3 regions of the Bacillus sp. UNC322MFChir4.1 genome follow, and region 1 is predicted to be linked to each of the others. Evidence: predicted binding sites of a transcription regulator. Region 1 holds the regulator's gene; each other region holds the start of a gene.
The links. The regulator LexA, encoded in region 1, represses DNA repair genes until DNA is damaged. The targets are predictions, from matches to a motif close to CGAACATATGTTCG.
Positions count from the first base shown of each region.

Region 2: the regulator LexA is predicted to act here: its motif matches at 1,864-1,877, upstream of recN (DNA repair protein RecN).
Region 3: the regulator LexA is predicted to act here: its motif matches at 1,207-1,220, upstream of ruvA (Holliday junction DNA helicase RuvA).

Region 1 is NZ_KN050811.1:225,835-229,078, forward strand. It holds gene BR72_RS21790 (HAAS signaling domain-containing protein) at 1-141, shown strand, start outside; gene BR72_RS21795 (DUF4097 family beta strand repeat-containing protein) at 147-965, shown strand; gene lexA (transcriptional repressor LexA) at 992-1,612, opposite strand; gene BR72_RS21805 (YneB family resolvase-like protein) at 1,753-2,409, shown strand; gene BR72_RS21810 (DUF896 domain-containing protein) at 2,455-2,694, shown strand; gene BR72_RS21815 (bifunctional metallophosphatase/5'-nucleotidase) at 2,740-3,244, opposite strand, start outside.
Region 2 is NZ_JQKQ01000001.1:411,718-414,961, forward strand. It holds gene recN (DNA repair protein RecN) at 3-1,742, opposite strand; gene argR (arginine repressor ArgR) at 2,215-2,664, opposite strand; gene BR72_RS02060 (TlyA family RNA methyltransferase) at 2,820-3,244, opposite strand, start outside.
Region 3 is NZ_JQKQ01000043.1:2,986-6,229, forward strand. It holds gene BR72_RS15360 (BofC C-terminal domain-containing protein) at 1-142, shown strand, start outside; gene BR72_RS15365 (iron-hydroxamate ABC transporter substrate-binding protein) at 157-1,101, opposite strand; gene ruvA (Holliday junction DNA helicase RuvA) at 1,291-1,908, shown strand; gene ruvB (Holliday junction branch migration DNA helicase RuvB) at 1,914-2,915, shown strand; partial or broken gene BR72_RS25695 (DUF2905 domain-containing protein) at 3,133-3,244, shown strand, end outside.

The DNA.
Region 1 (3,244 bases):
GTATCTGATGTATTTGTCGCTATTATACTCTTCGGCATTGGTTTACTTTTAGGGGTTGGTGCGTATTATTGTACGATTTGGTTTAAAGTACTATTTGTTAAATACGCTAATTGGAATTTAAAAGTAATTAAAGGAGAGTAGATAAGATGAGGAAAGTTGTATTGGTTGCGTTTGTTTGTATTGCGATTGGGGGAATCGGTTTATTTATTACAAGCTCAGCCTTTTTTATTAAAGTTGCGAATGGAGCGGTAGAAACAAAGAAATTGGAACAGAAACAATTTAAAAATGAGCAAATTAAAAATATTCATGTTGACACAGATGTTGGAGATGTTGTCATTGAAAAAGGTGAGACTGATTTGTTTGAGGTTCGATATAGCAGTGATCAGGAAAAGCGAAAATTAGATGTAAATGAGAACGGTGAAATGCTGCAAGTGGAAGTGAAAATGAAAAAGAAACATATATTTGATTTTTCGTTTTTCTCATTTGATTTGAAAGACGATACCCTTACAATTATTGTGCCTGAACGTGTATATAATAAAATTGAAGCAGAGACAGCAGCGGGAACGATTCGTGTAGAAAATATTCAAAGTGGAAATATATCTGCGCATTCAGCAGCTGGTGATGTGAAAATGAAGGAAATAAAAGCGCAAAATGTAAAAGTGTCATCTAGTGCGGGAGATATTGTTCTTCATAAAGTAGAAGGAAAAGTGCGTGCAGATTCGGCAGCAGGAAGTGTAGAGATAGTGCAGCATAATCCAGAGTATAGTGTTGAGGCGGATTCGGCAGCGGGAGATGTCAATATTAAGCTGAAGGAAATGCCGAAAGATGCTGTTGTGAAAGGCTCCGCTAATGTCGGAGAGGTACAGATTTTTGGAAAAGAAAATAAAGAAATAACTTTAGGTAACGGAAAGGTGCAGATTAAAGGGAAAACATCAGCGGGCTCTATAAAAATCGAGGTGGATTAAAAAACAGACCAAATTTGGTCTGTTTTTTAATGTAAATGACGATATACACCAATTACTTTTCCGATAACAGAAACGTTATCTAAAATAATAGGTTCTAAAGAAGAGTTTTCTGGCTGTAAGCGGAAATAATCTTTTTCTTTGTAAAAACGTTTTACCGTAGCTTCATTATCGTCTGTTAAAGCTACAACGATTTCACCATTGTATGCAGATTGCTGCTGGCGAACAACAACTAAGTCTCCATCGAAAATTCCTGCTTCAATCATACTGTCTCCAGAAATGCGTAACATAAATACTTGATCTGAACCCGAAACGAGATTCGCTGGAAGTGGAAAATGTTCTTCTACACTTTCAACTGCTGTAATTGGTAAACCAGCTGTAACTTTTCCGACAATCGGTACGTGAACGACTGGTTGCGTATCTGTTTGAGTAGTGTCGTCTCCTAAAATTTCAATTGCTCTCGGTTTTGTTGGATCGCGTCGAATGTATCCTTTTTCCTCTAAGCGAGATAAATGTCCGTGCACAGTAGAGCTAGAAGCAAGGCCGACTGCTTGACCGATTTCGCGTACGGAAGGTGGATAACCTTTTTCTTGTACTTTTTGTTTAATAAAGTCAAGAATATCTTGTTGCCGTTTCGTTAACTTCTCCATATTTTTCACACCTCGTTTTCTATAAATTTTCTTATTTTTATTATAACATGCAAGAAACCATTCTACAAACGTAAGTTCGAACGAAAGCTGGATTTGTGATACACTAAGATGTAAAAAATGAGATAGAGAAGAGGGTTGAAATGAATGCGATTATTTATGCACGTGTGAGCACGACGAAAGAAGCACAGGAAACATCATTAGTACGCCAAAAAGATGAATTATTGCATTTAGCTAAGCAGTATCAAATGAATGTCGTAAGAGTAGTAGAAGAGAAAGCGAGCGGATATAGCATAGAACGGGATGGGATTTTGGAAGTGTTAGATACCATTCGTGATGAACATGTTGATGTGCTCCTTATTCAAGATGAAACGCGTCTCGGAAGAGGGAACGCGAAAATTGCCTTAATGCATTGTTTGAATAAAGAAGAGGTAAAAGTATATACACATGCACATAATGGCGAATTACAGCTTTCTGATTCAGATTCAATGGTTCTTGATATTATTGGTATAGTAGAGGAATATCAGAGAAAGATTCATAATTTAAAGATTAAACGAGGAATGAAGAGAGCTGTAGAAAATGGATTTCGTCCCGAAAAAAACTTAAAGAATCGACATTTAAGCACAGGGCGTGAGAAAAAAGAAGTACCTATTGAAGAGATTGTTCGTCTGCGCCGCAATGAGTTAACATTTGAAGAAATTGCAGCAACGCTCCGTGGTTTTGGTCATGATGTATCAAAAGCAACGGTCCATCGCCGTTATGTGGAGTATACGAAGCAATCGCTTGATAAACAAGGGTAACTATTGTATGATAATAATCAGTTTGTAGTAGAAAGGGGATTCGAGATGCTAAGTCACGAACTCATTGAACGCATTAATTTCTTAGCGAAAAAAGCTAAAGCAGAAGGTTTAACAGAAGAAGAGCAACGTGAGCGTCAATCGCTCCGTGAACAATATTTAAAAGGTTTTCGTCAAAATATGTTAAACGAATTGAAATCAATTAAAGTTGTTAACGAAGAAGGTAAAGACATTACGCCGAAGAAGTTAAAAGAATTAAAAATACAAAATAATGCAAAATTAAATTAAAAGATGGGCGCAGCCCATCTTTTTTTAGTTTGATAGGAAAATTTGTTAGGTGACAACTTTCCAATTATGATTCGTTGTCGCTTCGATTGTTTTTCGTTCTAATATGTAATTTGCAATGAGCTCAGACATATCAATTGGTATATCTTTTATAATGGGCTTATTTTGATACATAGCATAATTTCCGCCACCGCTTGCCCGATAATTGTTCATGACAACTTCATACTCTTGATGCAAGTGAATAGAAGACCCCTCATATTGGAGGGAAACGACTCTTTCCCCTACTGGTTTTGAAATGTTTAATATGTATGAAATGCCTTCCCACATATCGTAATTATAATGCTGCGGTTTTGGTTCTATATATGCAGGGTTTACAATGATATTTCCATCTGTATCTAACGAGAAATATTCAGCAGTTAACTCAAGTGCCTCTTTTATATCTTTTCCTGTAACACGAACAACTTTTAATGTATTTGGATAAATATAATTCGAAACAATATCTCTCATTGTAATCTGGTTTGGAAAGCCGGAAGATTCGTTATGAAACAGACTT
Region 2 (3,244 bases), on a different contig from region 1:
CATTACTGGATAGCTTCTGCTGCTTGTTTAAAACGATGTGCCTGCGAGAGCAACTCTCTAGCATGCTCCGTCGTTAAGTCAGTAATTTCCACACCAGATATCATACGAGCAATTTCTGTTACTTTATCATCTTGACTAAGTACAGCAACAGATGTAACCGTGCGTTCATTCGCAATTTGTTTACGAATAAATAAATGAGAATCTGCCATGGACGCAACTTGCGGTAAATGCGTAATACATAGCACTTGCGAATTGACAGAAACGCGATAAATCTTTTCAGCAATCGCCTGCGCAACACGTCCACTTACCCCAGTGTCTACCTCATCGAAAATAACAGAGGCAACTCCTTGATGTTTAGAGAAAATACTCTTTAACGCCAATATAATACGGGATAATTCCCCTCCTGAAGCAACTTTAGAAAGCGGCTTTAACGGTTCCCCTGGATTCGTGGAAATATAAAATTCTACATTATCATACCCATCTTGTGTCATTTTGACAGGAGCTCCCTCAACTAGCGGATCGTCAATTGTTCCTTCTTTTTTCTTTATCATCACTTCGAATTTTGTTTTTTCCATGTACAGCTCTTTCAACTCTTGATGAATAGCCGTTGTTAATCGATTCGCAAGATCATGACGCATGTCACTTAAGATAATCGCCTCTTTCACTATAAGCTGTTCGATTTCCTTTAGTTTCTTTTTCGTCGTTTCAATGTGTACATCTTTATTTTCAATCGTAAATATCTCTTTTTCAATTTCATCTGCATACGCTAAAATCTCTTCTACAGTATTTCCATATTTACGCTTTAACATACGAATTTCATTTAAACGTGTTTCAATTTCATCTAAACGATTTGGATCGTATTCCATCATATCTAACTTTTCGCGGAGCTGATACGCTACTTCTTCCAATAAATAATAACTATTTGCGATCGCATCATAGCTTTCTTGATATGCAGTATCCAAATCCGTAATGTTCTCCATTTGATTCATTGCATTTCGAACATGATCTAAACCAGAACTGTCTTCCGTTAAAGCACGATACGAATCACCCAATGCTTTATAAATCTTTTCGAAGTTCGAAATCTTCAATCGTTCTTCTAATAAATTTTGTTCCTCATCTATTTTTAAATCCGCATTTCGAATCTCTTCATGTTGAAATTGAATTAAATCTAGACGATGTGCCATTTGTTGCTCATTCTCTGTTAAAGATTGCAATTGCTTTTTTAATTGCTCATATTCCCTATACATACTTTGATACTTTTCTAGCTGAACTAAAATATGATCTCCCTCAAAATGATCAAGCATAAATAAATGGCGGTCTTCATTCATCAAATCTTGCGTTTCATGCTGTCCATGAATATCGACAAGCGTTTTTCCAATTTCCTTTAACGTACTTAATGTAACAAGCTTTCCATTGACACGGCATACACTTTTTCCATTCACAGAGATATCCCGCTTTAAAATGATCATGCCATCTTCAATTTCAATATCAAGTTCTTCTGCTTTCATAACACAAGGATGCTGTTCATCTTCAATATAAAACAAACCTTCAATTTCAGCTTTATCTGTCCCATAACGGACAAATTCCGCTGAACCACGTCCCCCAACCAGAAGACTAATCGCATCAATAATGATGGATTTCCCTGCGCCCGTTTCACCACTTAAAACCGTGAGCCCTTTTTGAAAAGAAATGTTTAATGATTCTATAATAGCAAAGTTTCTAATCGATAATTCCGATAACAATGCCTCATTCACCTCGTTATTTCATTCACACTCCGCATGGGAGGCTTAAACTATTCACACATTCATTCTTCTATTACTTCTTTTTGATGAAGAATATGTTATGTAACCTGCTTCATTGTACCAAACATTTGTTTTTATGGTCAATGTATCAATAATGATATTCCCATGTAGAAAAGTATATTTTCACATACTCTATAAATCCATTTCGGTTGTTCAACCTATACATTACGGTTATACGGAACAAAATATGATATGCTCTCGTTTTCCCTCTTGGTTTTACCGCCGTGCGTGGCAGAAAAAGGCCCTGACAGTTTCTATGCATGGCCAGACTCGCTCCGTCTCCCCTAAAAGAAAGAGTTTTTTATGTCCATTTTTTCAACTTGTATTGATAAGTTTTTCTCTTTCTCCATAACAAAAATATCTTGCCTACTTTTTACTCTTTTGAGTAATAAAGTAGACAAGATTCTTTTTGTTACAGCATATTTAAAAAGCGATTCGATACAACCCCTGTATCTTCAGGTGTACGGCAAATAATTAAACACGTATCATCACCGCAAATTGTGCCAATAATTTCATCCCATTCTAAATGATCAATCAGCGCACCGAGAGCATGCGCATTACCTGGCAATGTCTTTAACACAAGCATATGACCAGCTGTATCTAATTTAACAAACGAATCAACAAGATTGCGTTTTAGTTTTTGAAGTGGATTAAAACGCTGATCGGCCGGTAAGCTATATTTATACCGTCCATCATGAAGTGGTACCTTTACTAAATGTAATTCTTTAATATCTCGTGATACCGTTGCTTGTGTTACATTAAAACCTTCATTACGTAAAATATCCACTAGTTCGTCTTGTGTTTCAATTTCTTTATTTGCAATAATTTCTCGAATTTTAATATGGCGCTGCCCTTTATTCATATTTTTGCACCTCGCACTATCTCTTACCGTAGTTTTACCATTGTTATACTTCACTTATTTATGTTAACGTATAATCGGCTACTTGTACATAATTGTTTTTACAATCGTTATACAATTCTAACTTTCTATATGTGTAAAAAGAGGAACAACAATTGTTATTCCTCTTTTCCTTTTTTCTTTAGGGCTTCGTGAGCTTCTGTCACAACTTCCTCCGCTTGAACAGGTGATTGATTTTCTCCTTGTTCACGCTCACCATGCCATTTTAAATGTATTAAAAATTCAATGTTTCCATCTCCACCTGTAATTGGAGAAAATGTTAAGTTTTGAACATCGTAACCTTCAGCCAGCGCAAAATCGACAATCATTTCTATCACCGCTTCATGCACTTTACGGTCTCGAACAATTCCCTTTTTCCCAACTTGCTCTCGCCCAGCTTCAAATTGCGGCTTAATAAGCGCTGCAACATCACCACCAGGTGTTAACATCGTTTTCAATACAGGTAAAATTAATTTTAATGATATAAACGATACATCAATGCTTGAAAATTGTGGTAATCCTTTTTGCAAATCAGCAGGTGTTA
Region 3 (3,244 bases), on a different contig from region 1:
TGATATGAAAAAGATGGAAAGTTATCAGCGTGAACAGCTGAAGCGAGGAATTCGGGTGAAGTCGAAAGAGCGGTTTGTGAAAGTGATGAAAGATATGGAGCAATATACGATGAGAAATGGAAACAGCCGTAGCTTCAAATAGCTACGGCTTGTTTCTTATTTTTGTTTTTCTAAAATCATTTTTGCGATTTCATCGATTATCATATCTCTTCCAATTGGGTTAAATGCTTTTGTGTTAAATACTTCATTGCTTACTTCGTAAACATAATTGTCTTTTACAGCTTTAGTATTTTTCCAAATGGAACTGTTTTTGTAGTCTTCGTAAACTTTATCAGCTTCGCCGCCAAAGTTTACGATAAACATGTGATCTGGTTGGAAGGCAACAAGACCTTCTAATGAAACTTGTGCCATTGTTTGATTTAAATCTGTGCCTTTTGTTGCAGGTAATTTTAAGTCGTTAAATAAAATGTCTCCGTATCCAAAGTTCCCATATACACGGAAGTTTTGCGGTGTAACAGCAAGGAACATAAAGTTTTCATCTTTTGTTTTTTCTTTAATTTTCATTGAAAGTGAAGCAGCTTTTTGGTCGTAGTTTGCAAGCCATTTTTCTGCTTTTTTCTCTTCGCCAAATAGTTTGCCTACTTCAATAAATTTATCGCGCCATTTTTCTAAGTTTGTTTCTAACACAACAGTCGGTGCAATTTTTGCGACTTGATCGTAAATTTTTAGTTGACGGTTGTTTAAAATAATCATATCAGGTTTTAAAGCGGCGATTGCTTCTAAATCAGCGTTTGGCGCCCAGTACCAGCCAACTGGTTTTACATCTTTTAATTGATTTTGCAAGTGAGCTTGAATTTTATTTTTATACGTATTCGCTGTACCAATTGGTTTATGACCAAGAAGTAATAATTCTTCTGTTGAACCAGATAAATCAACAATTCGCTTCGGCTCAGTTGGAATCTCAACTTCTCCCTTTGTGTGTTTAACAACTTTTGTTTTTGGTTGTTCTTTTGATTGTGCTTCGTCTTTCTTTGAAGAACAACCAACGATTGTAAGCGCGAGAAGCATAAGTGCAAAGATGATAGATAGATTGCGTTTCATTTGAATGGATCTCCTTGTAAATAATATTGATAATCATTATCACTAGTGTAATGATAATTCTCCTTTATAATCATGTCAATGATAAAAAGTGGAAAAATGTAATAGAGAACGTTTGTTGGGGGAATCTCGCATTTCTATCGTTATTTATGTTAAAATGGAATACATGATTTGAGAGGGAGAGATACAGTTTTGTTTGAATATATTACAGGTTATGTGGAATATGTAGGACCGGAGTATATCGTTCTTGATCATAACGGGATTGGTTATCAAATTTTTACGCCAAATCCGTATGTATTTCAAAGAAGTAAACAAGAACTTCGTGTATATACATATCATTATGTAAGAGAAGATATATTGGCCCTTTACGGATTTAAAACGCGTGAAGAGCGTTTACTATTTACGAAGCTTTTAGGTGTATCGGGGATTGGACCGAAGGGAGCGCTTGCGATTTTAGCTTCAGGTCAAACGGGGCAGGTTGTACAAGCGATTGAGCATGAGGATGAAAAATTCTTAGTGAAGTTCCCGGGTGTCGGAAAGAAAACAGCTCGTCAAATGATTTTGGATTTAAAGGGGAAATTGGCAGATGTTGTGCCTGATGCCTTTGTCGACTTATTTTCAGATGCAAATCGTTTCGATGAGAAAAAAGGAACATCGGCCGAGCTTGATGAAGCGTTGGAAGCACTTAGAGCGCTTGGGTATGCAGAGCGAGAAGTATCTCGCGTCGTGCCAGAACTATTAAAAGAATCACTTACGACGGATCAATATATTAAAAAGGCACTTAGTCTTTTACTAAACGGTAAGAGGTGAGTAGAATGGATGAACGTCTCGTTTCAGGAGAATCCGCGTATGAAGATGCGGATTTAGAATATTCGTTAAGACCACAAACGCTCCGCCAATATATTGGCCAAGATAAAGCAAAGCATAATTTAGAAGTATTTATTGAAGCGGCGAAAATGCGTGAGGAAACATTAGATCACGTATTATTATATGGTCCACCAGGGCTTGGGAAAACGACATTAGCAAACATTATTGCGAATGAAATGGGTGTGAATATTCGTACGACGTCAGGACCGGCAATTGAGCGACCAGGTGATTTAGCAGCTGTTTTAACGGCGCTTCAACCAGGTGACGTTTTATTCATTGATGAAATTCACCGTTTACATCGTTCAATTGAAGAAGTATTGTATCCAGCGATGGAAGATTTTTGTCTCGATATAGTGATTGGAAAGGGCCCGTCAGCACGTTCAGTTCGGCTTGATTTACCACCGTTTACGTTAATTGGGGCAACAACACGTGCCGGAGCGTTATCCGCACCACTTCGAGATCGCTTCGGTGTATTGTCTCGTTTAGAATATTACACAGTTGATCAGTTATCAGCGATTGTAAGTCGTACTGCAGAAGTGTTTGAAGTTGAAATCGACTCCTTAGCTGCTTTAGAAATTGCAAGGCGTGCACGAGGTACGCCTCGTATTGCGAACCGTTTATTGCGCCGTGTACGTGATTTTGCGCAAGTTCGAGGCGATGGGACGATTACGATAGAAATTACGCAAATGGCCCTCGAACTACTACAAGTAGATAAGCTTGGACTTGATCATATTGACCATAAGTTGTTACTAGGTATTATTGAAAAATTCCGCGGCGGCCCAGTTGGATTAGAGACGGTTTCTGCAACAATAGGGGAAGAATCACACACTATTGAAGATGTGTATGAACCGTATTTACTACAAATTGGCTTCTTACAAAGAACGCCAAGAGGGCGCATTGTTACACCGCTCGTATACGAACATTTTGGTTTGGAGATGCCAGGGGCATGACAGATATGCCAAAGCTGCTCATTACAGACGGTATTCTTCTCGTTGTTGTTGGATTAGCTTGGAAGTTTATCCCGCATTAACGGGCAGTAAGACCCCCACCTCAAGATTGAGAGAGAATCGAAGAAGATAGGTGGGGGATAACTGCCCGTAAAAGCCCGATTGGTTCAACTAACCATCAGTGGGGGATGAAAAACTCCCCCACTAATGGAAGTTTCACTTTATAGGTAGGCTTCCAGGCGATATTTTTGTGAAAAAGGGGAATGTTACCTTTTATTTTCCCGTCATTACGTGTATTGTGATAAGTATTGTATTATCTTTTATTATGTACG